3 regions of the Aminobacter sp. SR38 genome follow, and region 2 is predicted to be linked to each of the others. Evidence: riboswitches for the same ligand, from Rfam matches in the RefSeq annotation. Region 2 holds a riboswitch; each other region holds the start of a gene.
What was found. Region 2 has a riboswitch for cobalamin ahead of IG197_RS22170 (ABC transporter ATP-binding protein). Riboswitches for the same ligand answer to the same signal wherever they lie in the genome.
Positions count from the first base shown of each region.

Region 1: linked by a shared signal. The riboswitch ahead of IG197_RS36915 (TonB-dependent receptor) and the one ahead of IG197_RS22170 (ABC transporter ATP-binding protein) in region 2 are both predicted to bind cobalamin.
Region 3: linked by a shared signal. The riboswitch ahead of IG197_RS25415 (DUF1636 family protein) and the one ahead of IG197_RS22170 (ABC transporter ATP-binding protein) in region 2 are both predicted to bind cobalamin.

Region 1 covers NZ_CP062113.1:4,279-14,501, reverse strand. Annotated here, with positions in the region: gene IG197_RS28010 (branched-chain amino acid ABC transporter permease) at 1-168, opposite strand, end outside; gene IG197_RS28005 (branched-chain amino acid ABC transporter permease) at 194-1,114, opposite strand; gene IG197_RS28000 (ABC transporter substrate-binding protein) at 1,382-2,518, opposite strand; gene kynA (tryptophan 2,3-dioxygenase) at 2,563-3,399, opposite strand; gene IG197_RS27990 (AMP-binding protein) at 3,396-5,021, opposite strand; gene IG197_RS27985 (alpha/beta hydrolase) at 5,331-6,158, shown strand; cobalamin riboswitch at 6,440-6,642, shown strand; gene IG197_RS36915 (TonB-dependent receptor) at 6,821-7,669, shown strand; gene IG197_RS36910 (TonB-dependent receptor domain-containing protein) at 7,573-8,679, shown strand; gene IG197_RS27975 (ABC transporter substrate-binding protein) at 8,691-9,551, shown strand; gene IG197_RS27970 (FecCD family ABC transporter permease) at 9,557-10,223, shown strand, end outside.
Region 2 covers NZ_CP062112.1:4,530,345-4,540,567, forward strand. Annotated here, with positions in the region: gene IG197_RS22140 (ZIP family metal transporter) at 1-841, shown strand, start outside; gene IG197_RS22145 (putative quinol monooxygenase) at 847-1,152, opposite strand; gene IG197_RS22150 (cation diffusion facilitator family transporter) at 1,282-2,238, opposite strand; gene IG197_RS22155 (anthranilate synthase) at 2,307-4,496, opposite strand; gene IG197_RS22160 (iron ABC transporter permease) at 4,740-5,747, opposite strand; gene IG197_RS22165 (ABC transporter substrate-binding protein) at 5,802-6,746, opposite strand; gene IG197_RS22170 (ABC transporter ATP-binding protein) at 6,763-7,578, opposite strand; cobalamin riboswitch at 7,686-7,896, opposite strand; gene IG197_RS22175 (MFS transporter) at 7,929-9,095, opposite strand; gene IG197_RS22180 (hypothetical protein) at 9,229-9,399, opposite strand; gene IG197_RS22185 (membrane-bound PQQ-dependent dehydrogenase, glucose/quinate/shikimate family) at 9,501-10,223, opposite strand, start outside.
Region 3 covers NZ_CP062112.1:5,190,087-5,200,309, reverse strand. Annotated here, with positions in the region: gene IG197_RS25435 (NADH-quinone oxidoreductase subunit C) at 1-513, opposite strand, end outside; gene IG197_RS25430 (NADH-quinone oxidoreductase subunit B family protein) at 520-1,101, opposite strand; gene IG197_RS25425 (NADH-quinone oxidoreductase subunit A) at 1,092-1,457, opposite strand; gene IG197_RS25420 (winged helix-turn-helix domain-containing protein) at 1,801-3,027, shown strand; cobalamin riboswitch at 3,023-3,226, shown strand; gene IG197_RS25415 (DUF1636 family protein) at 3,263-3,697, shown strand; gene cobW (cobalamin biosynthesis protein CobW) at 3,694-4,731, shown strand; gene cobN (cobaltochelatase subunit CobN) at 4,746-8,180, shown strand; gene cobG (precorrin-3B synthase) at 8,177-9,694, shown strand; gene IG197_RS25395 (precorrin-8X methylmutase) at 9,697-10,223, shown strand, end outside.

The DNA of each region.
Region 1 (10,223 bases), on a different replicon from region 2:
CAGCCCGCCAAGGCCAAGTGCGATGTTGAGGCCGACGGCGGCGAGCGCCAGGATGGCGATGCGCGTTGCGAGCGTGATGTAGAACGGCTCGCCCATCGTCTGCGCCACCAGCGGCAAGCCGAGCAAAAGCAATGCGAGGCTGACGTTGACGATGGTTTCGGGGGTCATGATGGGTGCGTTGGTCATGACGTCCTCACGACTGCGTCGCAAACAGGCCGCTAGGCCTGAAGGCAAGGATGAGCGCCATGACGATGTAGATCAGCATCGAGGCAAGTGCTGCACCTATCGGGCCGGCCTGGGCGGCGGGGATCATCAGCGCCAGAGCCTTGGGCAGCAGGAAACGCCCCATGGTATCGACGACGCCGACCAGGATGGCGCCGAACAAGGCGCCCTTGATCGAGCCGATGCCACCGATGACGATGACCACGAAGGCGAGGATCAGCGCCGGCTCGCCCATGCCGACCTGCACCGACTGCAATGCGCCGACGAGCGCGCCGGCAAGACCGGCCAGTGCAGCGCCAAGTGCGAAGACGACGGTGTAAAGGGTGCGGATATCGACGCCGAGTGCGGCGATCATCTCGCGGTCGGACTCGCCGGCGCGGATACGCATGCCGAGCCGCGTCCGCGAGATCAGCACATACAGGCCCAGTGCTACCACCACACCGACGCCGATGATGGCGAGACGGTAGAGCTGGTACTGGCCGCCGCCGGGCAGGGGGACTGCGCCTTGCAGCAGCGGCGGAATGTCGAGATAGAGCGGGAACGAGCCGAACAGCCAGCGCGTGCCTTCGGAAAAGATCAGGATCAGCGCGAATGTCGCCAGCACCTGGTCGAGATGGTCGCGGTCATAGAGGCGGCGTATGACCGTCACTTCGATGATTGCGCCGGCCGCTGCCGCAGCAACGAGGCTCGCCGCCAGGCCGATCCAGAACGAGCCGGTGGCAGCCGCGACCGCAGCACATGCGAAGGCGCCGATCATGTAGAGCGATCCATGGGCGAGGTTGATCAGGCCCATGACGCCGAAGATCAGCGTCAGGCCGGCGGCCATGAGGAACAGCATCACCCCGAGCTGCAGCCCGTTGAGAAGTTGCTCGAGGAGCAGTGCTATGGACAAGGGGACGCTTTCGCTGGCTGGATTGTCGTTTCAGTGTGGCGGGACGCCTACAACTCTTCAAATGCGCTGCTGAGGGAATTCGACCCCCACTCCGGGTTGCTTCGCAAACACCTCTCCCCCGTTCGACGGTGGAGAGGAAAAGCCGCTGCGGCTTGGCTCCTTTCCTCTCCCCTTATGAGGAGGAGAGGTGCCGAGCGCCGCGAGGCGGAGTGGGGGTCGGACGCTTCGTTACAAGGCTGGCCTGCAACGAGCGGGCCTGAACCCATCCTACATCTTGCACTGGTCGGCGTAGGCGTCCTTGTGGTGCTCGAAGGCAGTGGCGACGATCTTGTTGGTCAGCACGTCGCCTTCCTTGATCACTTCACGCACGTAGATGTTCTGCACCGGGTGGTTGTTGGTGTTGAAGGTGAACTCGCCGCGCACCGACTTGAAATCGGCGGCCTTGAGTGCTGCGCGGAAGGCATCCTTGTCCTTGACGCTGGCCTTGCCGAGCGCCGAGAGGATCAGGTTTGCCGTATCCCAGCTCTGGGCGGCATAGACCGAGGGCAAGCGCTTGTATTCGGCCTGGAAGGCCTCGACGAACTGCTTGTTGGCCTCGTTGTCGAGATCCTTGGACCAGCTCGCCGAGTTCTTGACGCCGAGGGCTGCGTCGCCGACCGCCGGCAGTATGTCCTGGTCGAAGGAGAAGCCCGGGCCCATGACCGGAATGTTCACGCCCGACTGGGCGTACTGCTTCATGAACGAGATGCCCATGCCGCCGGGCAGGAAGAAGAACACCGAGTCGGCGCCGGAATCGCGGATCTGGGCGATCTCGGCGGCGTAGTCGGTCTGGCCGACCTGGGTGTAGACTTCGCCGGCCAACTCGCCCTTGTAATAGCGCTTGAAGCCGGTCAGCGAATCCTTGCCGGCCGGATAGTTGGGCGCGAGGATGAAGGTCTTCTTGTAGTCCTTGTTGGCGTACTGGCCCATCGCCTCGTGGAAATTGTCGTTCTGGTAGGCGACGTTGAAATAATTCTTGTTGCACTTGGCGCCGGCGAGCGCCGACGGGCCGGCGTTGGGCGACAGGTAGATGACGTCCTGCGCCACAGCGTTAGGCACCACGGCCATTGCGAGGTTCGACCAGATGATGCCGGTCAGCAGGTCGACCTTGTCGCTCTGGATCATTTTTTCGGCGAGCTGGACGGCGATCTCGGGCTTCTGGGCATCGTCCTCGACGACCAGCTCGACATCCTTGTTGCCGGACTGCTTCATGGCCAGCGCAAACGCGTCGCGCATGTCGACGCCGAGGCCCGCACCGCCGCCCGAAAGCGTGGTGATGACGCCGATCTTCACCGGTTCGGCATAGGCAAGGCCGGATGCCGCCAACGAAAGTCCGAAAATTCCTGCCGCAATGATTTTCTTCATTAGGTTACTCCTCCCAAGTGTTCCCGATTATTTGATTTGAAGTCCTAGAGCCGGGTGCGAACTTTCCAGAGTTCGGGAAACAGTTCAACCTCCAGCATCTTCTTCAGATACGAGGCGCCAGACGTGCCGCCGGTGCCACGTTTCATACCGATGATACGCTCGACCGTGGTGACATGGTTGAAGCGCCAGCGCCGGAAGTAATCCTCGAAATCGACAAGCTTCTCGGCCAGCTCGTAGAACATCCAGTGGCGTTGCGGATCGCGATAGATCGCCTGCCAGGCGACGAGCACTTCTTCGCTTTCGCTGCGCGTTTCGCGCCAGTCGGTGCGCTTGCCGTCGGCGCCGATATCGAAGCCGTTGCGACCAAGCAGCAGGATCGCCTCGTCATAGAGCGAAGGTTGGGCGAGAACCGCCTCGAGCTTTTCGCTGAGTTCGGGCTGGTGGGCGTGCGGGCGCAACATGGCTGTGTTGCGGTTGCCGGCCATGAACTCGATGGCGCGATACTGCCAGGACTGGAAACCCGAGGACTGCCCGAGCGAGTCGCGAAATTCGGTGTATTCGCTCGGCGTCATCGTCCTGAGCACATCCCAGGCGCTGTTGAGCTGCTCGAAGATGCGCGACACGCGGGTCAGCATCTTGAACGAGGGCTCAAGCTTGTCGGCACGAATCGAGCGGATCGCCGAGCCGATCTCGTGCAAAGCGAGCTTCATCCACAGCTCCGACGTCTGATGCTGGATGATGAACAGCATCTCGTCATGGGCGGTCGACAGCGGCGCCTGAGCGTCGAGGATCTTTTCGAGATGCAGATAATCGCTGTAGGACATGCGGTCCTTGAACGACATCTGCGCGCCCTCGACGGAGGGATCGTAAGGCTTGCTCAATTCATCTTCTCCGCACGCAACCGGAAGCGCTGGATCTTGCCGGTCTGGGTCTTGGGCAGGGCGTCGATGAACTTCACCGAGCGCGGGTATTTGTAAGGCGCGATCGTTGCCTTGACGTGATCCTGAAGGCGCTTGACGGTCGCGGCGTCGGCGGCGACGCCGGCAACCAGCACGACATAGGCCTCGACGATCTGGCCGCGTTCGCTGTCAGCCGCGCCGATGACGGCGCATTCGGCGACTTCGGGGTGCGAGAACAGGGCGGCTTCAACCTCGGGACCGGCGATGTTGTAGCCGGCGCTGACGATCATGTCGTCGGAACGCGCGGCGAAGTGGAAGAAGCCGTCGGTGTCCTGGATGAAGGCATCGCCGGTCAGGTTCCAGCCGTCGCGGACATATTCGAGCTGCCTGTCATCGGACATGTAGCGGCAGCCTGTCGGGCCACGCACGGCAAGCTTGCCGACAGTGCCGCGTGGCACCTCGTTCATGTCGCCGTCGACGACCCGCGCTTCATAGCCGCCGACCGGCTTGCCGGTGGAGGCGGGTTTCATGTCCTCGAAGCGGTTGGAGATGAAGATATGCAGCATCTCGGTGGCGCCGATGCCGTCGAGGATCGGCTTGCCCGTCTTGGCCAGCCATTCCTCGAACACCGGCCCGGGCAAGGTCTCGCCGGCAGAGACCGCGACGCGCAGCGACGACAGGTCGGCGCCTTCGTCCATGGCCTTCAGCATGGCGCGATAGGCGGTCGGCGCGGTGAACGAGATCGTCGCCTTGTAGGTCTCGATGATGTGGATCATGTTCGGCGGCGTTGCCTGCTCGAGCAGGGTCGCGGCCGCGCCGAAGCGCAATGGGAAAATGGCCAGGCCGCCAAGACCGAAGGTGAAGGCCAGCGGCGGCGAGCCGACGAAGACGTCGTCGGAGGTGACCGAAAGCACCTCCTTGGCATAGGCGTCGGCGATGATCAGCAGGTCGCGATGGAAATGCATCGTCGCTTTCGGCACGCCCGTGGTGCCCGAGGTGAAGCCGAGCAGGGCGACGTCGTCGCGGCCGGTCTTGACCGCTTCGAAGATGACGGATTTGTCGAGCGCGACCCGGTCGAGTTCGGCGTCATGGTTGGCGGTGCCGTCGAAGCCGATCACCTTGGTCAGGAAGGCGCTGTCCTTGGCGCAGGCGATCATCTCGTCCATCAGGCGCGTGTCGCACAGCGCAATCGTGATCTCTGCCTTGTCGACGATCTTGGCGAGCTCACCGGCGCGCAGCATAGGCATGGTGTTGACGACGACAGCACCTGCCTTGGTCGCGGCCAGCCAGCAGGCGACCATTGCCGGGTTGTTGGCCGAGCGGATCAGCACCCGATTGCCGGGCTTGACGCCGTAGTTTTCGACCAGCGCATGCGCCAGTCGGTTGGTCCAGTCGGACAGCTCCTTGTAGGTGCGGCGGCGGCCGTTGCCGATCAGCGCGGTGTGGTCGCCCAGGCCTTTTTCGACCAGGCGATCGGTCAGCTCGACGGCCGCATTGAGGTGCTCGGGATAGTCGAAGCCGTCGAGCAGAAAGGTCGGCCACTGGTCCTGGGGTGGCAGGTTATCGCGCGTGAAGGTGTCAATATGCGCTGACGGTCCAAGCATTCTGCGGCTGTCCCCTACCTGCTCATCGGCATGACGGAAGCGCCATGCGTGCGTTGGAATGCGTTACTTCGGGGGAAGGTGCTGCGCCGCAACGGGTAGCCGTTCGGCACAGGCCGCGGCTATGCGAGATCGACATGCGATCGGCGTCTGGCACAGCGAGACCTCCCACGTTCTCGACTGATGGCTGAGAATTGCACCGGACCAAAATTATTTCAAGCATAAAGTTTCTGCCGCTGGCCCATTGACGCAATCCGGCACGCTGGCCATTGCTATGCGCCTGGATTGCTGCCGCCTTGGAGGGATGCCCGTATGCTCGAACGCCATATCGCCGATTGGGACAACGCCTACAGCAATGGCGCCAACATCGCCGGCGGCGACCGTTGGCCTGCTGCGTGGGTGGAACCGGCGCAATCGTTTCGTGACGTCCTGTCGGCAGCTGATAGGGCGCAACTCGACATCGTTTATGGCGACAGGCCGCGCAACCGGTTCGACCTGTTCCTGCCTGAAGGCACGCCGAAGGGGCTCGTCGTCTTCGTCCATGGCGGTTACTGGATGGCGCTCGACAAGAGCTACTGGTCGCATCTCGCCAAGGGTTCCATCGACAGCGGCTACGCGGTGGCGATGCCGTCCTACAGCTTGTGCCCGGAAGTCAGGATCGGCGATATCGTGCGCGAGGTCGGTGCGGCGATCGGCAAGGCAGCCGCGTTGGTCGAAGGCCCGATCATGCTGACCGGTCATTCCGCCGGCGGACACCTCGTGTCGCGCATGGTCGCGGCTGCTTCGCCGCTTGCGCCCGATGTGCAGTCTCGTATCCGTCATGTCGTTTCGCTCTCGGGAGTTCATGATCTCAGGCCGCTGATCAACACCGGCATGAACAAGACGCTCCACATCGACGAGACCGAGGCGCTGGCTGAAAGCCCGGCGCTGCTGCGGCCGGTGGACAACGTCCGAATCACCTGCTGGGTCGGCGGTGGCGAGCGCGCCGAGTTCCTGCGCCAGAACGCATTGCTTTCCAATATCTGGACCGGGCTTGGCGCCACCACCGCTACAGTGGTCGAGCCCGACCGGCATCACTTCAGCGTCATCGACGGGCTTGCCGACAAGGATCATGCGCTGACAAGGACCTTGCTCGGCTGAACATGCGCGGATGATACCGACGCGGCCGAAGATGATGTCGATGGCCGTAGCGCGCACATCGTCGGTTCAGTTTCCGCGACCCCGTTGGCAATGTGCTGGTGGCCTCTGTCCACGAGGGGCAGTGCCGTCCAATTGGCGGTCCCATGCAGGGCTTGCCGCGTCCGGGGCGATTGCACAAGCTGCCCTGTTTGTCCGTGTCCAATGATCCTATCTATTTGAAAATCAATATATTTTATGGCCGATCGCATGATTGCGATTGACAAGCCTCGGCATCCCTGAGTAGCGTCCGCCTCGGAATCGGTTCCGCCGAGAGGCGGATGAAAAGGGAACACGGTGAGGCCGAAGGCCAAATCCGCGACTGCCCCCGCAACTGTAACCGTTGAGCCTCTTCCATCATGCCACTGAACGCATTCGCGCGTTCGGGAAGGCGGAAAAAGGCTGTGACACGGAAGTCAGGAGACCTGCCCGTTCCAGTCACCCATGCTTGTCCACGGGGTGTGGTCAGGCGCGGTCGCTCGTGGCGGTGACATCGAAAGTGTTGCCGCATGCGGAAGGCCGTCGGGTCAATCTTGTCCCAAAGTCTGCCTGCCGACCTGTCTTGCCTGCGGTTTGGAAACCGGGTGCGATCCTTGTCGCGCCCCCCAAACCATTTGAGGGCAGAAATGCAGAGACTTATCCTGGGCATCGGCGCGATCATGCTGGCCATCCCGACACCATCCAGCGCGCAGCAGGCGCCCGCTGCAGGCGGCGTGACCGTGCTGCCGCGCCTGGTCGTTACGCCGCTGCGCCGCGAAACCGCGCTTGTTCGCCCGACGTCGTCGGCCACAGTGATCGACGAGGAAGAATTGCGAAAGTCCGCGGCAGCAGACCTGCCGTCGTTGCTGAAGCACTATGCCGGCGTTTCGATCATCGGTTATGGCGGCCAGGGGGCCTCGTCCAATGTCTATCTGCGCGGCATGTCGGCCGGCCAGACGCTGGTGCTGGTCAATGGCGTCCGCAGTTCATCGGCGACCAGCGATACGAGCTCGATCTTCAACATTCCGCTGTCGTCGATCGAGCGTATCGAGATCGCCAAGGGACCGCACTCAGCGCAGTATGGCTCCGATGCCATCGGCGGTGTCGTCAACATCATCACCAAACAGGGCGGCCAGTGTGACGACGGCCGTAACGCCTGCGGCAGCATCACCTCGGGCTTCACGCATCCTTGGGGTGGCTATCTCTCAGGCGATCTGCGCGGACGCACCGAGGACGGCATCGATTACTCCGTCGGTGGCTCCATCCTCGGCACGCGCGGCTACGACTTCACCACGCCGCTGGCCTGGGGACATGAGCCTGACGACGATGGCTTCCTGCAGGGCTCGCTCAGCGTCGCAGCCGCCAAGGAGTTTGGCTGGGGCCGCTATATGCCGATGGCCTGTTTGCCCGGGGCCGCAGCCAGTACGATGCCTCCCCGCCTTCCGCCAATGAAGTTGACACCGACACCTTCGCCGGCAGGATCGGCGCACGGGTGAAGCATTCCGACAGCTGGAGCTCGACCGTCGAACTTTCCGGCAACCTCGACTATTCGACCAATGTCCGTGACAGCGTCGTGGGCAGCAGCGAATTCGACACCAGGCGCTACGGCATCTTCGCGTCGACGGAAAAGTCCTTTGAAACAGGTGAAGTCAGGCATGTCCTGGTCGGCGGCGCCGAGGCCTATCGCGAGGAGGTGGCTTCGACTGTCGATTTCGGTGTCGGCTCGCGCGACCTCGTGGCGGTGTTCGGCCAGTACTCGCTCGACTATGGCGCGCTGACGATCGACAGCGGTCTGCGCTACGATCACAATGAACAGTTCGGAGGCGCCACCACCTACAACATCGGTGCCAGCTACGAGCTCGTTCCCGAGCTTGTGGCGCGCGCCTCGTACGGCACCGGCTTCCGGGCGCCGACCTTCAGCGACCTCTATTACCCCAACTACTCCAATCCCAACCTGAAGCCGGAGAAGTCGCGGTCCTATGAGATCGGCATCAACTGGCGTCCAAGCGAGGGGACCGAGCTTGACGTCGCCTTCTACCAGACCTGGCTGACCGACGCGATCGCCTCCAACCCGCCGACCTACCTGCCGTTCAATGTCGCGCGCGCCAAGGTGACCGGTATCGAGGCCAGCCTGTCGCATGCGTTCGACGAGCGCTGGAGTGGCAAGGTTTCGATCGACTACCGCTCGCCGAAGAATGAGGACAACGGCCGCTACATTCCCTATCGCGATCGCTTCAAGGCGGCCGCCGAGGTGAGCTTTGCCGCGACCGACAGCCTCGACCTCACCGCCAAGCTGCTCTACGGCGCGGCGCGCTACGCCAATGCCGCCAACACCATCAAGCTGCCGGACTATGTGACGGTGGATTTCGCCGCCAACTACACGTTCGACGAGCGGGCGAGCCTGAAGTTTTCGGTCGAGAACCTGTTCAACGAACACTATTCGACCGTCACCAACTATCGCGCGCCGGGCCGAAGCTTCAATCTGAGCTTCACGCGTGTGTTCTGATGCGAGGTAACATGCCCACCAATCGTCTCAGCTGCGCTCGGTTTCGAGCGTGGCTGTCCGCTCTCGCGGGGCTGGCCGCGTTGTCATCAGCACCGGCAGCCGCCGGGCCGCCGAAACGCGTCGTGTCGATGAATGTCTGCACCGACCAGCTGGCGATGCTTCTGGCGGCCGAGGGGCAGCTGCATTCAGTGTCTTATCTGGCAAGCGATCCCAACACGTCGGTGCTGGCCGATCGGACCAACGGCTTTGCCGTCAATCATGGCCTTGCCGAGGAAGTGTTTCTGATGCAGCCTGACCTGGTACTCGCCGGAGCCTACACGACACGGACGACGGTTGAGTTGCTGAGGCGCCTCGGCATCCGGGTCGAGGAATTCGCGCCGGACAGCTCCATTGCCGACATCAGGGCCAACATCCTGCGCATGGGAGAGGTCCTGGAGCGGCGCGAAGAAGCGGCAAAACTTGTCGCCGCGCTTGATCGTGGCGTCGCCGAATTGGGCAAGGAAAGCGCCTCGGGCAAGACCGTCGCGACCTACTACGCCAACAGCTACACCTCGGGCACTGGAACGCTCGTCGACGAGATCGTCAAGCTTTCCGGACTGGTCAATATTGCAGACAAGCTCGGGCTCAGCGGCACGGCGCGGTTGCCGCTGGAGATGCTGGTGCTGGCCAAACCAGATTTGGTCGTCGGTGGCGGCGAAGACTATGGCGTCCCGGCACTCGCCCAGGAAAACTTCGTCCACCCGGCCTATCGGGCGGTCTCCGGGCAGGGCAGGGCGGTGGCGGTGCCGTCGCGATACACCATTTGCGGCGCGCCGTTTACACTTGAAGCCGCCCGCCTGCTGCGCGATGCCGCCGAGGGGGACGCCAAGTGAGTGACATGTCCCGCTACAGGCTCGTGTTTGCCGTTCTTGCCATCCTGGCCACCATTCTGTTCCTGCTTTCGCTCACCGTCGGTCCGGCGGGCCTCGGCTTCGGCGACAGCATCGCTGCATTGTTTTCCGACAAGGCCGGCGCCATCGAGCTGATCATGCGTGAGATCCGCCTGCCGCGCGCGCTGCTCGGTCTGATGGTCGGTGCTACACTCGGGCTTTCCGGTGCGGCACTTCAAGGCTATCTGCGCAATCCGCTGGCCGAGCCGGGCCTGATCGGCGTCAGCGCTTCAGCTTCGCTGGGCGCGGTGATCGCCATCTATTCCGGCCTGACGATTGTCTTCCCGCTTGCCTTGCCGCTGTCGGCATTGGCTGCCGCCGTGCTCGCCGTCGTCGTGGTCCAGGCACTTGCCGGCCTGCGCGGCAGCACCTTGACCATCATCCTGGCAGGTGTCGCCGTGTCGAGCTTTGCCGGCGCGATGACTTCGCTGGCGCTCAACCTGTCGCCCAATCCGTTCGCCGCGCTCGAGATCATGTTCTGGATGCTCGGCTCGCTGACCGACAGGTCGATGACCCATGTCTGGCTCGCCTTGCCGTTCATGCTGGTCGGCTGGGCGATGCTGGCGGCGCTCGGCCGGGCGCTCGACGCGTTGACGCTTGGCAACGAGACGGCAG
Region 2 (10,223 bases):
CGAGGCGCATGCGATCAACCTGGTGACCAATACCGGTGCCACCTTCGCCCATGACATTCCGGTTGCGGTGGCAACACCCATTGCCACCAACTCCAGCCTGCTGTCGCAGGCGATCCTCGGCATCTTCGTCGGCGTCGTGCCGGTGACGATCGGCCTGATGTTCTATCCCGCCTTGCGCGGCGTCGGACGCAACGGCATGAACTTTCTCCTTGCCGTGACTGTCGGCCTGCTCGCTTTCCTGATGGTCGATGCCATCGGCGACGCCTTCGAGCTTGCGGCCGAATCGGCTGCAGTCTTTCAGGGCAACGCGATGGTGGTTCTGGCCGCTGCGGCGAGCTTCCTGATCCTGATGGGCATCGGTCGGCGCAACGGCGCGCCAAAGGGTTTGGCGCTCGCCACCTACATCGCCATCGGCATCGGCCTGCACAATTTCGGCGAGGGCTTGGCGATCGGCGCTGCGTTCGCGGCAGGTGCGGCCGGGCTTGGCACCTTCCTGGTGATCGGCTTCACCTTGCACAACGTAACCGAAGGCATCGGCATCGCCGCACCCATCCTGCGCGAGCGCATCGCGCTCTGGACCTTCGCCTGGTTGACGCTGCTGGCCGGCGGGCCGGCGGTGCTGGGCCTGTGGATCGGCAGCCTGGCGTTTGCGCCGCAATGGTCGGCACTGGCGCTTGCCATCGGCGCCGGCGCGATACTTCAGGTCATCGTCGAGGTGACAGCCATGATGCGCCGCCGCGAAGGGCCTGAGGGCGATGGCCTGTTCAGCCCGGCAGTCATGTCAGGCCTCGCTGCCGGCGCCGGCTTCATGTACCTCACCGCGATGCTGGTGAAGATCTAGAGGGGCTAGCCTCCGGACGAGTACAGCCCGAAGCCGCCAACCGGCTCGGTCTCGATGCTGGTGTCGAAGCCGGCGATGATCGGCATTGCCCGGGTAATCGCCGCCTTGACCTCGGGCAGTTGCAACGAGGCCTTGTGGCTTGCGCTGCTGTCCCAGACCTCGGATATCCAGATCGCGTCGGCGTCGGCTGGATCCCTGGCGATGACATAGCTCAGGCATCCCGGCATGGCACTGGTGCTTCCAAGCAGGATGCCGAGCAGTTCGTCGCGCTTGCCGGCCTGGGCCCGCATCTTCCCTATCAATCCGTACATCTCAGGACTCGCATCGCTTCGTTGCCCGGATTGTCCTTGCGAGGCAGCACTTGTCCAGCCTGACGGCCGAGGTCCGCGGTTCAAGCCGACATCATCCTGACAAACGGGCCAGAGTTCAGCAAAGGTAGCTCAGGCGAAGGGAACCGCCACCGTGCCCTTGGGCAGCTTGGCTTCGTCATCCGGCTCGACATGGATGATGATGCGCACGGAGGGAATTTCCTCCTTCAGCGCATCCTCGATGCGGTCGCAGATGACATGGCTTTCGCCGACGCTCATGTCGGCGTCGACGACGAGATGGAACTCGATGAAGGTGGCGCGGCCGGCAATGCGGGTCTTGAGGTCGTGAACCTCGATCGCGCCCTTGGAGTTGGCCGAGATGATGTCGCGGATGCGCATGTGGTCTTCCAGCTCGACGGCGCGGTCCATCAGCCCGTTCATCGACGAACTCATGACGTGCCAGCCCTGCCACAGGATGTTGAGCGCGACGATGACCGCCAGCACCGGGTCGAGGATCGTCCAGCCGGTGGTAATTGCGCCGACCAGGCCGACAAGCACGCCGGCCGACGTCACCACGTCGGTCATGATGTGATGGCCGTCTGCGACCATCGCCGGCGAGCGCTCTGCGCGGCCGACGCGGATCAGCATGGTGGCCCAGATCGCATTCACCACGGCGGCAATACCGTTGATGCCGAGGCCGAGCCAGGGCTGCTCGGGGTCCATCGGCGTGCCCCAGCTGCGCCAAACCTCGAACAGGATCAGCAAGGCCGCGACGATGATCAGCACGCCTTCGAGCACGGCCGAGAAGTACTCGGCCTTGTGGTGGCCGTGCTGGTGGTCGAGATCGGCGGGCTTGTGGCTGACCTTGATTGCCCAGAAGGCTGCCATCGCAGCAACCACGTTGACGATCGATTCCAGCGCGTCCGAATAGAGCGCCACCGAACCCGTCAGCCACCAGGCGACGAATTTCAGCCCCATCACGGCGCCGCCGATGATGATCGACCAGAAAGCCAGTCTTGCGACGCGCTTCTTGGCCGATGTCGGCTGGCTGCCGCTGGCTGAAAATCCCTTCGTTTCGGTCTGGACCATGATCTCGCTTGATGGCTGCTGCCCGCCCGCGGCCAAGCGGCCGCGAGAGGGGAGGTTGTCTATGTTGGCTAGGCCGCCTTGTCCTTGGCCTTGCGCGGCATGTGGGCTACCACGTTCTCGATCATGCGCATGCCGGCGTCATGGCCGAGCGTCATGATCGATTCGGGATGGAACTGCACCGCGGCGATCGGTTCTTTCTTGTGCTCGAACGCCATGATGACGCCGTCCTCAGTCTCCGCCGTGACGACAAAGTCGGAGGGCAGCCGCACCGGATCGGCAAAGATCGAGTGGTAGCGGCCGACGGTCACTTCCTTGGGCAGGCCGGAGAAGACGATGCCCGGCTTGGAGATGCGGATGCGCGATGGCTTGCCATGCATTGGCACCGCCAGCTGGCGCAACTCGCCGCCATAGGCTTCGGCCAGTGCCTGCAGGCCGAGGCAGACGCCGAAGATCGGCAGGTCGCGGTCCCTGGATTTCTTGATCGTTGCCGCCGTGTCGAAGTCCTTCGGCGTGCCGGGGCCGGGGGAGAGCACGACCAGGTCGGGCTTGATCCGGTCGAAGACTTCGTCCGGCACAGGCGAGCGTACGGTCGAGACGTCGGCGCCGGTCTGGCGGAAGTAGTTGGCCAGCGTGTGGACGAAGGAATCCTCGTGGTCGACGAGCAGGATCTTGACCCCTTCACCGACGCGCGCGGTGGCGCGCTCGGTGCCGGGAGCGTTGCCGGTCTTGGCGTCGCGGATGGCGGAGAGCATGGCTGAGGCCTTCAGTTCGGTTTCGGCTTCTTCTTCCTCGGGAACGGAATCGTAGAGCAAAGTGGCGCCCGCGCGCACCTCGCCGATGCCGTCCTGGATGCGGATGGTGCGCAGCGTCATGCCGGTGTTCAGGTCACCGTTGAAATGCACCATGCCGATCGCCCCGCCATACCAGGCGCGGGGGCTCTTCTCGTTCTGCTCGATGAAACGCATGGCCCACAGCTTGGGCGCGCCGGTGACCGTCACGGCCCAGGCGTGGCTGAGGAAGGCGTCGAAGGCATCCATGCCCTCGCGCAGGCGGCCCTCGATGTGGTCGACAGTGTGGATCAGCCGCGAATACATCTCGATCTGGCGGCGGCCGATGACGCGTACCGTGCCTGGCTCGCAAACCCTGGACTTGTCGTTGCGGTCGACATCAGAGCACATGGTAAGCTCGGATTCGTCCTTCTTCGAATTGAGCAGCTTCAGGATCTGCTCAGAGTCGGAGATGGCGTCGTCGCCACGCTTGATGGTGCCCGAGATCGGGCAGGTCTCGACGCGGCGGCCGTTGACGCGGACAAACATCTCCGGCGAGGCGCCGATCAGATACTCGCCTTCGCCGAGATTGATGAAGAACGAATAGGGTGAAGGGTTGATCGCCTTCAGCCGGCGCGAAATCTCCGACGGCACCGTCTCGCAGCGCTCGTAGAACATCTGGCCGGGCACGACCTCGAACAGGTCGCCGCGCTTGAAACTGTCCATCGCCCGGCGCACCAGTTGGGCATATTCGCCTGGCTCATGGTCGGCGCGTGGCGGAATGCGGTCGGACGCCTTGAACGGCTCGACGACGCTGTCCCGCGCGAGGCCCTCGGTCGAGAAACCCGCGCCGGAATAGTCGTAGCGATCGTGCCAGGCTTTGGCTGAATAATGGTCGACGACAAGGATCTCGTCGGGCAAAAACAGCACCAGGTCGCGCTGGCTGTCCTTGCGCACCAGTGTGTGCTCGACCGGGTCGAACTGGAAGGCGAGGTCGTAGCCGAAGGCGCCGTAGAGGCCAAGATTGCTGTCCTCGTCCGACTTGAACAAGGCAGTGATGGCGCGCAGCACGGTGAACACCGAAGGCACGCGCGACCGTTCTTCCTCGGTAAAGACGCGGCCGGGCGTCGCCACCTCGAGCGCGATCAGGCGCTTGGAGGTCTCGGTGATCGTCAGCTCATTGAGCGGCGCGAGCACGGCGCGGATCACCGGCAGCAGCACCTCGCCGCGGCCGTTCAGCGCCTCGATCTTCATTGCGCGTCCGCGTGCCGAGATTACCACCGGCGGGTCGATGATGGCGGTGTCCCAGCGGGTGTAACGGCCGGGATATTCGTAGTTGGAGGAGAACACCGCGCCGCGCCGGCTGTTGAGCCCGTCGAGATAGGTCTCGATCGCGCCGTGATAGGCGGTTTCGTGGCGCTGCCGGGTGATCGACACCCCGCCTGACGTCACGTAGCGCTCGGCGCCGTCTTCAAGCAATTCCAACGTCATTCCCGTCTCCATCTCTTGCAGTGGGAGCGTCCGGAGCCTGGTTCGAAAAAAGCAAATGGCCGCCCGGAAATCCCGTTGCGGCCATCACAATCTTCACGCGCACGCGCTTCAAGAGGCCGCTGTCAGCTGGCCCGCCACCAAATGTTCTGGAGCGAAGTCGTGTTCATGGCGGAATGCATAGCGGCGAATTCGGGGCCACGCAACCGGATTTGCGTCGTCTTGCATTGCATTACCAACTGACCCTCACTTTGTTGTCCGTCGCCGCATCAGGATGACGAAAGCAATGCCGCCGATCAGCCCGGTGACGATGCCGAGCGGCATGTCCTGCGGCGGCACGACCGTGCGTGCGGCCATGTCGGCGGCGATCAGGAAGATGGCGCCGACCAGCGCCGACAGCGGCAGCACGCGGCGATAGTCGCCACCGACGAAGAAGCGCACGATGTGCGGGATCATCAGGCCGACAAAGGCGATGACGCCGGAGTAGGCAACCGCACAGCCGGTCAGCAGCGCGCAGGCGACGAAGGCCTTGAGCCGGAAGCGCTGCGCCGGGATGCCGAGTGCGGTTGCGCTTTCGTCGCCCAACGTCATGGCGTTGAGGTTGCGGGTCTGCGTCATCAGCCAGACGCCGCACAGGACAAGGGCTGCCAGCGGATAGGGCAGATGGCTCCATTGCGCCAGCCCGAGCCCGCCAAGCATCCAGAAGATCGCGACATGGGCAGCCTTGGGGTCGCCGATGAAGATCAAGAGGTTGCCTGCGGCCGAGATGATGAAGCTCACCGCCACGCCGGCAAGGATCAGCTGGCCGGCCGACTGCGCCCGCGCCAGGTTGGCGATGGCAAGCACCAGTGCGGTTGCCGCCAGCGCGCCGGCAAAGGCGAAGACCGGTACGGTGACGGTGCCGAGCACCATGCCGGCATGGATCAGCGCCATGATCGCGCCGAAGGCCGCGCCCGACGAAATGCCGAGCAGATGCGGATCGGCGAGCGGATTGCGTGTCACCGACTGCAGGGCTCCCCCCACCAGCGCCAGCGAGGCGCCGACGATGGCGCCCAGGATGACGCGCGGCGCGCGCACGTCCCAGACGATATTCTCGCGTCCGCTCGACCAGACCGCCTCGACGCTTCCCGGTATCAGCTTGTTGGCAATGACGCCCCACACCGTTTCCAGTGGGATCGCCACCGGGCCGACGCCGACGGCAATGATCATGCCTATCACAAGCACCACGGCCAGCCCCGGTATCAGGGCCGGCATGGCGTGGATCAGGACGTGTCTTGGCCCTGTGACGAGGTGGCGATGCGACACGGCTCAGTCGGCCCGCATCGCGGCGGCCAGCCGCTTGATCGCCGCAATGTTGCGCGGTCCCGGCGTCGCCTCGTTGTATTCGAGCACGAAGAAGCGGTTGTTCTTCACTGCCTCGATGTCCTTGAAGGCCGGGTTGGTGCGCATGTAGTCGATCTTCTGCTCGGCAGTTACCTCACCGTAATTGACGATCACCACCATGTCGGGATTGCGCTCGATGACTGGCTCCCAGCCGATCTCGACCCAGCTCGACTCGACGTCGTCGACGATGTTCTTGCCGCCGGCTGCCTCGATAATGGCGGTCGGCATGGCGTAGCGTCCGGCGGTAAACGGCTTCTGCTCGCCGGAATCGTAGATGAACACGTTGACCGGCTTGTCGAGCTTGGGCAGCTCGGCCTGGAAGTCGGCGAGTGCCTTCTCATAGCCTGCCACCAGGACCTCCGCCTTCTCGCGCACACCAAAAATGGCGCCGAGATTGAGCAGGTCGGCATACATGTCCTGAAGCGACGACTTGTCCTTCTTCATGATGTGGATGCAGCTTTCGGTCAGCTCGTAGACAGCGATCTTGAAGGGCGCGAGCGTATCCGGGGTGACGTCGCCGCCGACCTTCATGCCGTAATTCCAGCCGGCGAAGAACAGGTCGGTGTCGGCGCCGAGCAGCACTTCCTTGCTGACGTATTGTGGGGCGAGTTCGGGCAGTTCGCCGACGCCCTTGCGCAAATCCTCGCTCAGCGTCTTCCAGCCGGAGATGCCGGAATAGCCGGCCATGTGGTCGGCGAGGCCGAGCGCCAGCATCATCTCGGTCAGGTTGACGTCGTGCGAGACGGCGCGCTTGGGCGCGGCCTCGAAGGTGACGTCGCGGTTGCAGCTCTTGACGGTGACGGGGAAGCCGCTGGCCATAGCTGTTGCGCAGGTGGCGAGCAGGGCGGCGGCGATGATGGGCAGGCGCATGGAGGCTCCTTGATGTTCAGCGTTCGAGGTGAAAGGAAAAGCGTGGACGACCGGTGACGGGGTGGTCGTCGAGGGTCGCTCCGACGGAAAAGCTGTCACGTATGCGATCGGGCGTCAGGATGTCGGCGGGCGCGCCGCAGGCAATGGCGCGGCCGCCGTCCATGACAAGCACGCGGTTGGCATGGGCCGAGGCGAGCGCCAAATCGTGCAGGGAAACGATGACGGTGCAGCCGAGATTGCCGAGCAGCTCCAGCACTTCGAGCTGGTGGCGGATGTCGAGGTGGTTGGTCGGTTCGTCGAGGATCAGAAGGTCGGGTCGCTGCACCAATGCCCGGGCGATCATCACGCGCTGCTTTTCGCCGCCCGACAGCGAGCAGAGGTCGCGCGCAGCGAGTGCGGTCAGGCCGAGGAGGGCAAGGGCTGCCTCGACTTGGTCGTAGTCGCGGTCGCTGGTGCCGAAACTCGTGACATGCGGGGTCAGGCCCAACTCGATGATTTCTGCGACGGTCAGGCCGAAGTCCGAGGCGCTTTCCTGAAGCACGGTCGCTATACGGCGGGCGCAGTCGCGCGGCTTCATCTTCCAGATGTCGGTGCCGTCGAGGCGGACAGTGCCCGAAGTCGGCTTGTGGTAGCGGTAGAGGCAGCGCAGCAGGCTCGACTTGCCGGCACCGTTGGGGCCGACGATGGCGAGCAACTCGCCCGGCGCAACCGCAAGGCTGATCGGCTCGAGGATCGGCTGCGAAGCACGAGGGCCCCAGCTGACGCCATCGAGTTCGAGCAGTGCCGGGGTGGTGCCTACAAGGCGGCTAGCGGCGTGGACGCGATCGAGCATACCCTGTCTCCGCGGTCGGGCGGAGGCAGCAGAACGATCCGGAAAGCGCGCCGGTACCGAAAAAGGCAGTCGCAACCATCATCATCTCCGCGGCACACCCCGGCCGGTTGAGTTAATCGGATGATGGCAGGTCTCCTGGCTTGCGGGTGATCGCGCCTCGGAGCCTTCCCGGCCTTTCGGCCAGTGGCATGTTTCCGAATTGCTATCCGCTCACAGTTGCGGGGGCAGCCACGGTTTCGCGTCGGGGACGTCTCACCGTGTTCCCATTTAACCTGCTGCCCGAACCGGATAGCAGGAACCATCGCTGTCGTGGCTACAGCAGCGACGGGTTGCTGACAATCGCTAAAGCGTCATGCCGCCTGCTGAATTGCGTCGCGGCGGTCGAGCGCGAAGGAAATGAGCGCGACGCTGAAGGCAGACAGCGCAATGGCCGCGCCGACGAAGGGCAGGTCGGCATAGCTCACGCCCATCGAAATCGCAGCACCACCGGCCCAGGCGCCGGCGGCGTTGCCGGCGTTGAAGGCGCCCTGGTTGAGGGTGGCCGCGAGGTTCGGTGCCTCCGAAGCGGTTTCGACGACGCGCATCTGCATCGGTGGCACGATGACGAAGGTGATGACGCCCCACATGAAGACGAGCAGGATCGCGGCGGGCGCCGAAGAGCTGAGTTCGGCGAAGGCGACGTGGATCGCCGCCATCACCACCAGCGCGCCGATGGCTGTGGGCATCAGCTTCCAGTCGGCCAGCTTGCCGCCGATGATGTTGCCGATCGTCATGCCGCCGCCGAACAGCAACAGCACCCAAGTGACCGATTCAACCGAGAGGCCGCTGACGTCGGTCAGGATCGGCTTGATGTAGGTGAAGACGGCAAACAGGCTGCCCGAGGCGAGCGCCGAGATGATCATGGCGAGCCATACCTGGAGCTTGCCCAGCACCTTGACCTCGCCTGATACCCCGCCCTTGCCGGGAGGGGCGACGCCCGCAGGGACCAGCCAGGCGATGGCCGCCACCGAGAGCAGGCCGATGACGACGACGGCAAAGAAGGTGGCGCGCCAGCCATAGGCTTCGCCGAGTGCCGTGCCGCCGGGAACGCCGAGGATGTTCGCCAATGTCAGGCCGGCAAACATCAACGCAATTGCGCTGGCGCGCTTGTTGGTTGGGACCAGGCTTGCCGCCACCACCGAGCCGATGCCGAAGAAGGCGCCGTGACCAAAGGCGGTGATGACGCGGGCGATCATCAGCGTCCAGTAAGTGGGGGCGATGGCGCAGAGCAGGTTGCCGAAGACGAACATCATGGCGAGCCCGATCAGCACCGGTTTGCGCGGCAGTTTCGCTGTGCCCACCGCGATGATCGGGGCGCCGACGACGACGCCGAGCGCGTAGCCGGTGACCAGAAGACCGGCGGCCGGGATCGACACGCCGAGGTCTGCGGCGACCTCCGGCAACAGGCCCATGATCACGAATTCGGTGGTGCCGATGCAAAAGGATGCAATGGCCAGAGCGAGGATCGGCAAGGGCATGGGCGGACTCAGGGGAGCTGAAACGATTTAGACGCACAATTTCCTCATGTCCGGCGCGGCACAAGCGACGTTGCCGCATTGCAGCAATGCACTTGGCGCATAGGAGAAGTGCGCAAGGCGCTAGCTGAGAGGATCAGGATTGCTGGGTGAGGTCGCGTCGGAGAAATTCGTAGAGCCGGTCGACTGCCGAATTGGCGGCCTGCGGGTTGCGCAATATGCCGATTTCCATCTCGGGCAGCGGCGGCAGGCCCTCGGCTTCGCCGATGACGCGCAGGCCGGGGGGCACGCTGCGCTGGGCGAGCACGGCTACTGGCGGGTACCCGTTCGTCGCACGGGTACCGCCCTTGCCGGCCAGAAATGAAAAGGGCGCCCGAGGCGCCCCTTCCGATGTCGATGCGCCCAGACTCAGTTCTGCCTGGGCAGCCTGTAGGCGACGATGTAGTCGCCGCGGTCAGGCGACTGGCGCGCCCCGCCGGCCGAGATGACCACATATTGCGTTCCGCTCTCATGCGAGACGAAGGTCATTGGCGTAGACTGGGCGCCGACAGGCAGCCGGCCCTTCCACAACTCATTGCCCGTCTCCACGTCGAGTGCACGCAGATAATAGTCCTGCGTGCCGGCGTAGAAGACGAGGCCGCCTGACGTCGCGATCGGACCGCCCAGCGTCGGCATGCCGATCGGGATCTGCAGGCCGGTTTTCATGCCAAGCGGACCGGTATCCTGCAGCGTGCCCGCCGGAACCTGCCAGGCGATCTGGCGGGTCTTGAGGTCGATGCCGGTGAAGGTGCCATAAGGTGGCTGGTGACAGGGAACGCCGAGCGGCGACATGAAGCCGTTCTTCAGCGCGCCATAGGGCGTGCCCTTCTGCTGCGACAGGCCGTCATGGGCTGCCGAGCCGCCATAATTGTCGGTCTCCTCGCGCGGCATCAGCTGGGCGAACTGCGGCATGCGGATGTCGTTGACGATCAGCAACCCCCGGGCCTCGTCGATCGCCGCACTGCCCCAGTTCATGCCGCCATAGTAGCCTGGAAAGATGATCGAACGCGTCAGGCCGGGAGGCGTGAATTCGCCCTCGTAGCGCATCTTCTTGAACTCGATGCGGCAGTAGAGCTGGTCGTAAGGCGTCGC
Region 3 (10,223 bases), 660 kb from region 2:
CTCGACCGGCTCGTAAACGACACGCTTATGCTCGTCGTCGTAGCGAACCTCGACGAAGCCGGTGAGCGGAAAGTCCTTGCGCAGCGGGTGACCTTCGAAACCGTAGTCGGTCAAAAGTCGACGCAGGTCGGGATGGCCCGAAAACAGGATGCCGTACATGTCATAGGCTTCGCGCTCGAACCAGTCGGCACCCGGATAGACCGAGGTGATCGACGGAACCGGCGTGTCCTCGTCGGTGGCGACCTTGACGCGGATGCGCAGGTTCTGGCGCGGCGACATCAGATGATAGACGACATCGAAACGCTTGCGACGCTGCGGGTAGTCGACACCGGCAGCATCGATGAAGGAGACGAACTGGCACTGCACATCGCTGCGCAGGAAGGTCATCACGTCGACGATGTCGGCGGCCTTCACCGTCAGCGTCAGCTCGCCATAGGCGACGACGCTTTCTTCGATGTCCGCATCGAGCTTTTCCGCAATGTACGCGGCAAGGTCGTTCAGGGCTTCACTCATCTGGGATCACCGCTCGATCGTGCCGGTGCGGCGGATCTTCTTCTGGAGAAGAAGGATGCCGTAGAGAAGTGCTTCGGCGGTCGGAGGACAGCCGGGCACATAGATGTCGACGGGCACGACGCGATCGCAGCCGCGCACCACCGAATAGGAATAGTGATAGTAGCCGCCGCCATTGGCGCACGAGCCCATCGAGATGACGTAGCGCGGTTCCGGCATCTGGTCGTAGACCTTGCGCAGCGCCGGCGCCATCTTGTTGGTCAGCGTGCCGGCGACGATCATCACGTCCGACTGGCGCGGTGAGGCGCGCGGCGCGATGCCGAAGCGCTCGGCGTCATAACGCGGCATCGAGATGTGCATCATCTCGACGGCGCAGCAGGCCAGACCAAAGGTCATCCACATCAGCGAACCGGTACGCGCCCAGGTAATCAGCGCTTCGGACGAGGTGACGAGGAAACCCTTGTCGGACAATTCGTTGTTCAGCTCGCCGAAGAAGGCGTCGTCTGAACCGATGGGCTTGCCGGTGTTCGGATCGATGATGCCTTTCGGCTTCGGCGCGATCAGGGTGCCGGAGGCGTCGTTCAATCCCATTCCAGCGCTCCCTTTTTCCACTCATAGACAAAGCCGATGGTCAGCACGGCCAGGAAGATCATCATCGACCAGAAGCCGAGCATGCCGATCTCGCCGAAGGACACCGCCCACGGGAACAGGAACGCCACTTCGAGATCGAAGATGATGAACAGGATGGAGACCAGATAGAAGCGGATGTCGAACTTCATGCGGGCGTCGTCAAACGAGTTGAAGCCGCACTCATAGGCTGAAAGCTTTTCCGGATCCGGACTGCGGTAGGCCACAAGGAAAGGCGCCACGATAAGCGCAATGCCGACAATAAGCGCCACACCGATAAAAATGACGATGGGCAGGTACGAACTCAGGAGAGCGTTCATGCTGCGAATTCCGTTGGTGGCCTATCCACCCAGATTTACAGCACGGGGTCCGTTTCCGGAAGCGCGACAGATTCTCGCCGAGCCGGACGAAACGGTCGTGCTGCAATGCGGCGACGGTTAGCGCAGCCGGTCGGTCGAAGCAAGTCCAACCTTGGCCAAAACGTGGCAAAGCACACTGCTGGCCTAAAATCCTGCGCGTGTGGCTCCCCTTTGATTTCCTTCGTTTTCTACTCAAGTTTACGCTCCTGACAAGACCGGAACCCAAGTTCTGCTAGCATTTGCAGCAAAGGTCGATTCTCGTGCCCTTGCGTCACTCCTCAAGAGACTGCGATAGCTTGCCGCAATGAAGGAAAAACTCTCACTCGCCACGGCCCGCCGCATCGCATTGGCGGCCCAGGGATTTGCCGACCCGCGCCCCACCGGCGCGATCACGCGGCGTCACCTGCAGCGCGTGCTCGACCGCACCGGCCTGCTGCAGATCGACTCGGTCAGCGCCGTCGTGCGCGCCCACTACATGCCGCTCTATTCGCGACTAGGCTCCTACCCCATGGCCCTGCTCGACGACGCCATGGCTCCGAAGAAGCGCATGCTGTTCGAATACTGGGCGCATGAAGCGTCGCTGCTGCCGCTGGAGACCTTTCCGTTGTTGCGCTGGCGCATGGCGCGGGCCGAGGACGGGATGTATGGCGGGCTTGCCAAGTTCGGCCGTGCCAACAGGCCCTATATAGAAGAGATCTTTCGCCAGGTGGTCGACCGCGGTCCGATCGCCGCTTCCGACATCGAGGGCGCCAAGGGTTCCGGCGGCTGGTGGGGCTGGAGCCAGGAAAAGCATGCCTTCGAATGGCTGTTCTGGGCCGGTCGCATCACCACCCATTCGCGGCGTGGCTTCGAACGCCTCTACGATCTGCCTGAGCGCGTGCTCCCGGCCGGCATATACGACCGTCCAGCTCCCCAGACCGAGGATGCGCATCGCGATCTCTTGCGAATCTCCGCCCGCGCCCATGGCATCGCCACCGGCATCTGCCTGCGCGACTATTTCCGCCTGTCGCCAGCCGACATGAAAGGCCGGCTCGAAGAGCTGGTCGAGACCGGCGAACTGATTCCCGTCCGCGTCGAAGGCTGGGACCGGCAGGCCTATCTCCACGCCGATGCGCGCATTCCGCGCAAGATCCAGGCACGCGCCCTGCTTGCGCCCTTCGATCCGCTCGTCTTCGAGCGCACCCGTGCCGAGCAATTGTTCGACTTCCGCTACCGCATCGAAATCTACACCCCGGCTGAGAAGCGCCAGTACGGCTACTACGTCCTGCCCTTCCTTCTGGGCGAGCGCATCGTCGCCCGCATCGACCTGAAGGCCGACCGACCGGCGGGTATCCTGCGCGTCCACGCCGCCTATGCAGAGCCCTGTGCGCCACCGGAAACCGCAGCCGAACTTTACGAAGAACTCCAGCAGATGCGCGACTGGCTCGGCCTCGAAAGCATCGAGGTGACGCCCGCGGGCGATCTCGGACCCGGCCTGAGCGACATTGCGGGTCGCTCCGCCTCGTTGACTCCACCCCTCGCGAAAGCCTAAATCGCCCACAGACGGTCCTTCGCCCGCAACGGCGAAGGCTAAGAGGGAATGCGGTGCGCGCCGGTGGCGTCAAATCCGCGGCTGTCCCCGCAACTGTGAGCGAAGAGCCAAGCTCGAAGACCACTGGGATTTTCCCGGGAAGGCGAGCGAAGGCGACGATCCGCAAGCCAGGAGACCTGCCGTCGCAGACATTGATCCGATCGCCTGGCGGGTGCCCCGGGCAAGGAGCCTGGATTTGGATTTCGACGACAACCTTCCGGTCGCATCAGCCGACGCATCCTGCGATGCAGCCGACGCGCGCCCATGCGACGTGACCATCCTCGTCTGCTCATCCTGCCGCGACGAAAACAGCTCCGACGCCCATCCACGCGCCGGCGCCCAGCTTGCCGAGCACGCCCGCCTCGCCGCCGATGGCGAGATCGCCGTGCGCAGCGTCGAGTGCCTGGGCAACTGCAAGCGCCGCCTTAGCGCCGCCCTGATCCGCGACGGCGCGTGGAGCTACGTCTTCGGCGATCTCAACACCATGTCGGGCGACGATCTCGTCGCCGGCGCAAGACTCTTCGCCACCTCGACCGACGGCCTGATCCCCTGGCGCGGCCGTCCCGATAGCCTCAAGCGCGGCCTCGTCGCGCGCATCCCACCACTTGCACTCATCAAGGAAGACACATGACCGCCTCCGTCGAACGCGTTCCCTGCACCGTCGTCACCGGCTTTCTCGGCGCCGGCAAGACCACGCTGCTGCGCAACATCCTCGAGAACTCTAAGGGCAAGCGCCTCGCCATCATCGTCAACGAGTTCGGCGATGTCGGCATCGACGGCGAGATTCTCAAGGGCTGCGGCGTCGATGCCTGCCCGGAGGAAAACATCGTCGAACTGGCCAATGGCTGCATCTGTTGCACCGTCGCCGACGACTTTGTCCCTGCCCTCGACCAAATTCTGTCGCTTACACCGAGGATTGACCACATCCTGATCGAGACCTCGGGCCTGGCGCTGCCCAAGCCGCTGGTCCAGGCCTTCCAGTGGCCAACGGTCAAGAGCCGCGTGACGGTCGACGGCGTCATCGCCGTGGTCGACGGTCCTGCGCTGGCCGCAGGTAAAGTTGCCTCCGACATGGAAGCGCTCGCCGCCCAGCGCAGTGCGGACGATTCGCTCGACCACGACGACCCGGTCGAGGAAGTGTTCGAGGATCAGGTCGCCTGCGCCGATCTCATCATCCTGTCCAAGAGCGACCTGCTCGACGAAGCCGGCCACGCCCGCGCCACCGCCATCGTGCGCGAGCACCTGGCACGCGCCGTCAAGATCGTGCCGTCGGCGCATGGCAAGGTCGATCCGTCGGTGCTGCTCGGCCTCGGCCTCGCCGTCGAGGACGACATCGAAAACCGCAAGACCCATCACGACGGGGCGTTCGACCACGAGCATGACGACTTCGATACCTTCGTCATCGAGATCCCGTCGATCGCCAACCCGGACGAACTGGCGAAACGCGTCGCCACCGCCGCCGAAGAAGAGAACGTGTTGCGTGTGAAGGGCTTCGTCGACGTCGGCGGCAAGCCGATGCGGCTGCTCATCCAGGCCGTCGGACCGCGCGTCAACCACTATTATGACCGTGCCTGGACCGCAGAGGACGACCGCCGCTCGCGCCTGGTCGTGATCGGCCTCAAGGGTCTCGACCGCCCGGCCATCGAGCGTATCCTGGTCGGCTGAACCGGACAGCCGGGATGCACATCCTCACCACCACCTCCGCCTCGCTCGATGACCTGATCGAGCCTGTCGACCTCAGGCAGAAGCCTGCGGATGTGGCGGCGCTGTCCTTCACCGACAGCGATCTGGCCGGCCTCGCCGGCGCCTGGAAGGCGGATGCGGACAACTTGCCATCGATGCGGCTCGCAAGCCTGCGCGACCTCCGCCATCCGATGTCGGTCGATCTCTGGATCGACAGCGTCGCCAGCCACGCCAAGGTCATCCTTGTCCGCATTCTCGGCGGCCACGACTGGTGGCGCTACGGCTGCGACCAGCTTGCCGCGATGGCGCGCGAAAAAGGCATCGCGCTGGCGCTCTTGCCGGGCGAAAGCCACGACGAGGATCTCAGGCTGATCGAGGCCTCGACCCTGCCGCGCACCGAACTCGACACTCTGCTCGGTTATTTCCGCGAGGGCGGCCCGGAGAACATGAAGGCGCTGGTGGCGCGGCTGGCCGGACTGGCGGGTGGCAAGAATGCCATGGCGGCACCCGTCGCAGTGCCGAAGGCGGGTTTTTATGATCCGGCGCGGGGCATCGTCCGTGATTTAGAAGCCTCTTTTGCCAGATGGACCAGCGCCTCTGCGCAGATGTCCTGCAGGACAGAGGGGGAGGCGCAGGATCACGGCATCTCCAGCTCTCCTGCCATCCCCATCCTCTTCTACCGTTCGATGCTGCTCGCCGCCGACGTCGCCCCTATCGATGCGTTGGTCGAGGCACTGAGAGCAGAGGGCCTCCGCCCCGTTCCGATTTTCGTCTCAAGCCTCAAGGATAACGCCTCCCTGGCATTCGTCGAAGCAGCCCTGGACCAGCTCGCGCCCACGGCCATCCTCACCGCAACCGCCTTCGCCGCCGGCGCCGAACCGGGCACGGAAACGCTGTTCGACCGCGCCCGCGTGCCGGTGTTCCAGGTCATTGTCGCCACCACCCGCCGCGAGGCCTGGGAAGGCAGCCCGCGCGGCCTTGCGCCCGCCGATCTTGCCATGCATGTGGTGATGCCCGAGCTCGACGGTCGAATCCTCGCCGGCGCCATCTCGTTCAAGGCGGAGAGCGAAGTCGACCCAGCCCTCGGTTTCCGCGCCTTCGCCAACCGGCCCGAGTCCGATCGCGTCGAGCAGGTCGCCCGCCGCATAGCCGCCCACCTCAGGCTGCGCCAGACACCGCCCGAAAAGCGCAAGCTGGCGATTCTCGTCCCCGACTATCCCAGCGCCCCCGGTCGCACCGGCTATGCCGTCGGCCTCGACGTGCCATCAAGCGTGCTCGCCATGCTGCACGACCTCAAGGAGGCCGGCTACACAGTTGAATCGATTCCGCAATCGCCGCGCGCATTGCTCGACCTGATTGAGGCTGGTGGGCAAGGGCTGGCGCTCGAAGACTATCTCACGCTTGCCGAAGATCTGCCTGAGGAGGCGAGGAAAGCTGTCGAAGCGGCGTGGGGCTATCCCGAAGCGAAGGCTACAGGCGGAAGTGCGCGCTCTACGTTGCCCCACTTCGCCTTCCGCGCCGCCACCTTCGGCAACGTCACCGTCGCCCTCGCCCCTGACCGCGGCCGTTCGGCCGATCGCCGCGTCGACTATCACGACCCGACGCTGCCGCCGCGCCACGCGCTGCTCGCCTTCGGCCTCTGGCTGCAGAAGTCGCTCGGCATCCACGCCATCGTCCATGTCGGCGCCCATGGCACGCTCGAATGGCTGCCCGGCAAGGCGGTGGCACTGAGCCGGAATTGCTTTCCCGAAATCGTCATCGGCTCCCTGCCGGTGGTCTATCCCTTCATCGTCTCCAATCCCGGCGAGGCGGCCCAGGCCAAGCGTCGCATCGCAGCGATCACGCTTGGCCACCTGCCGCCGCCGCTCGCCGCTGCCGGCCTGGACGAACACCAGCAGAAGCTCGAGCGCCTGGTCGACGAATACGCCCAGGCAGACGGCCTCGACCGTCGTCGCCGCGACCGCCTGGCCAAGCTCATCGTCGAAACGGCGTCGCAGACCGGCCTTGCTGCCGAGGCCGGCGTCGCCGGGACCGACGCGCCCGACGAAGCGCTGCGCCGCATCGACGCCTGGCTCTGCGACCTCAAAGATTTCGCCATCAAGGACGGCCTGCATATCTATGGCCGCGCCGAAGAGAACGAGCCGGACTCAGCGCGCCTTGCCAGCGCAGAAGCCGAGCGGAAAAACCTGATCGCCGCGCTCGACGGCCGCCATATCAAAGCCGGCCCAGCAGGCGCTCCGGCACGTGGCCGCACCGACGTCCTGCCGACGGGGCGCAACCTGTTCACGTCAGACCCGCGCACAATGCCGACGCCGACGGCCTTCGACCTCGGCAAGGCAGCCAGCGACGAGGTCATGCGCAGCTACCTGCAGAGCCATGGCGAATGGCCGCGTGCGCTCGTCATCGACCTCTGGGGCAGCGCTTCCTTGCGCACCGGCGGTGAGGAGATCGCCCAGGGCCTGGCGCTGATGGGCTGTCGGCCGCAATGGGACGCCGCCACCGGTCGCGTCACCGGCATCGAAGTGCTGCCGCCGGCAGCGATCGGTCGCCCGCGCGTCGATGTCACCTGGCGCATTTCTGGCCTGTTTCGCGACATGTTCCCAACCCAGATCGCACTCATCGACGCCGCCGCGCGCGCCGTTGCCACCCGCGACGAAGACGACCACGACAACCCGCTCGCCGCCAGCACGCGCGCCGCGGGCAAGGTCGAGCCACGCATCTTCGGTTCCTCCCCCGGCACCTATGGCGCCGGCCTCGAGGACCTGCTTTCCAGCGGTGACTGGCAGGCGCGCGAGGACCTCGGCCGCGCATATCTCCATGCTGCCTCCCACGCCTACGGGGGCAGCGACGGCGAAGGCGTTTCCGCGCCGGGCGCCTTTGCCGACCGCATCGCCGAGGCCGACCTGCTTGTGCACACCGGCGACGACCCCGGCCGCGACATTCTCGAAGGCTCCGCCGACGTCGCCTTCATCGGCGGCTTCGCAGCAGCGGTCGCAGCCCTCGGCAGGCACGCGGACGTCATCGTGCTCGACACCTCGGATCCGCAGAAGCCGCGGCCGCGCTCGGTCACTGAAGCTGTCGGCCGCGTCGTCAGGGCACGCGCCACCAATGCCCGCTTCATTGCCGGCCAGATGCGCCATGGCCCGCGCGGCGCTTCCGAATTCGCCGAGACGGTCGACAGGCTGATCGGTTTTGCCGAGACCACCAACGCCATCCCGGCCGCGCTGATCGAGGCCGTCCACGACGCCTATGTCGGCAACGAGGACGTGCGCGACTTCATGCTGCGCGAAAACCCGGCGGCAGCAAAATTCATCGCCGAGCGTTTTGCCACCGCCCGTCGGCGCGGCCTGTGGCACCCGCTGCGCAACTCCGTCGACGACGATCTCGCTGCCCTCATCGCCGAGGCTGAAGCGCGCGAGGTTGCGGCATGACCGGCTTTTCCCGCCGCGGCGCTTGTCCGGCCCTTTCGGCCCCGATGTCGACCGGCGACGGCCTGTTGGTGCGGCTCAACCCGCTTGCTGGAGAAATCGCGCCCAACGTCTTGATCGGAATCTGTGAAACCGCGGCGCGTCACGGCAACGGCATCGTCGAGGTGACTGCGCGTGGCAGTATCCAGATCAGGGGCCTGACGGCGGAGAGTGCTTGCTTGCTGGGGGAAGAAGTCGACGCGCTGGGGATCGCGGTACGCACCGGCGTGCCGGTCGACACCAACCCGCTCGCCGGCATCGACTCCAGGGAGACCACCAATCCCACGCGGCTGGCCGCAGCGATCCGGACAGCGATCGAGCGGGCCGGACTCGCGCCTCGGTTGGGGCCTAAGGTGTCCGTCGTCGTCGATGGGCGTGGCCAGATCGGGCTCGGCGCAATCATCGGCGACGTCCGACTGGTGGCAAAGGATGCCGAGCGCTGGCGCTTGTCGGTTGCTGGCGACGAGAGTTCGGCGCGTTTGGTCGGTGAAGTCGATGCCGACGCCGCATGCGCGGTCACGCTCGACATTCTCCAGGCAATTGCGGCACTCGGCCGGCAAGGCCGCGCGCGTGACCTTGGCCCGGAGGTCACAAGAGCTGTCGTTGAAGCATATGAAACGTCTCGCTCCTTCACGCCCCCCTCTGTTCTGCCTGACATCTCCCCCACGGGTAGGAAGATTGGCAGCTCCGCCGGTAGCGCTGATCATGCAGCGTCGTCGATGGGCGGAGGCGGCGATGGCAGCCTGATCTCCCCCTTTGCGGGGGAGATGTCCGGCAGGACAGAGGGGGGTGGGAAGGATCGCTACCCAACTGACTCAAAAACTGAGCACTCCGCCGCAACCGATTCATCGCCCATCGGAATCCTCCCGCTCACAGGCGCCCGGATCGCCCTCGGCATCGCCCTGCCCTTCGGCAGCATCGAGGCCTCGACTCTGGCCAGATTCTGCCAGGCGGCGACAGCCGCGGGCGCCACCGGCATTCGCCCGGCGCCCGGCCGGACCCTGCTCGTCATGGGCCTCGACCGCTCCGCCGCCGCCACGCTCACCACCACCGCCCAATCCCTCAGCCTTGTCACCTCGCCCGCCGATCCCCGCATCCGCATCGCCGCCTGCCCCGGCGCGCCGGCCTGCGCTTCGGGCATGATCGCCGCGCGCGACGTCGCCGCCGAAATTGCCCACGAGATCGGCGAAAGCCTCGACCCGACGCTGTCGCTGCATGTCTCCGGCTGCGCCAAGGGCTGCGCCCATCCGGGACCGGCCACGCTCACCATCGTTGGTGACGAAAAGGGTGCTGTATTTGTCGTCGGCGGAACGGCGAAGGGCCTTCCGGCCGCCTACACCGCAGGATATGAAGCCGCGCGCGGCATGGGCCGCCTCACGAAATTGCTCGCCCAAGAGCGCAAGCCGGACGAAAATGCCGCCGCCTGCCTCGCACGGTTGGGCGCAAAGCGCCTCGCGCAAGCTCTGGCACAGGAATGAACATGGCCGCCTACGACTATATCCATGATGGCACGGCCATCTACGAACGCTCCTTCGCCATCATCCGCTCGGAGGCGGACCTCAAGCGCTTCTCCGAAGACGAGGCCGACGTTGCTGTGCGCATGATCCATGCCTGCGGCCTGGTCGAGGCGGCCGAACATTTCGTCTTCTCCGAAAACGTCGTCGCCGCTGCGCGCGGTGCGCTGAAGGCCGGCGCGCGGATCTTCTGCGACGCCGAAATGGTGGCGCGCGGCGTCACCCGCGCCCGTTTGCCCGCCGACAACGAAGTGATCTGCACACTGCGCGACCCGCGCACATCAGATATCGCCAGGGAGATCGGCAACACCCGATCGGCCGCCGCGATCGACCTCTGGGTCGACAGGCTCGCAGGCTCGGTCGTCGCCATCGGCAACGCGCCGACAGCCCTGTTCTACCTCCTCGAGAGACTGCGCGACGGCGCGCCCAAGCCTGCCGCCATCATCGGCATGCCGGTCGGCTTCGTCGGCGCGGCCGAATCCAAGGACGCCCT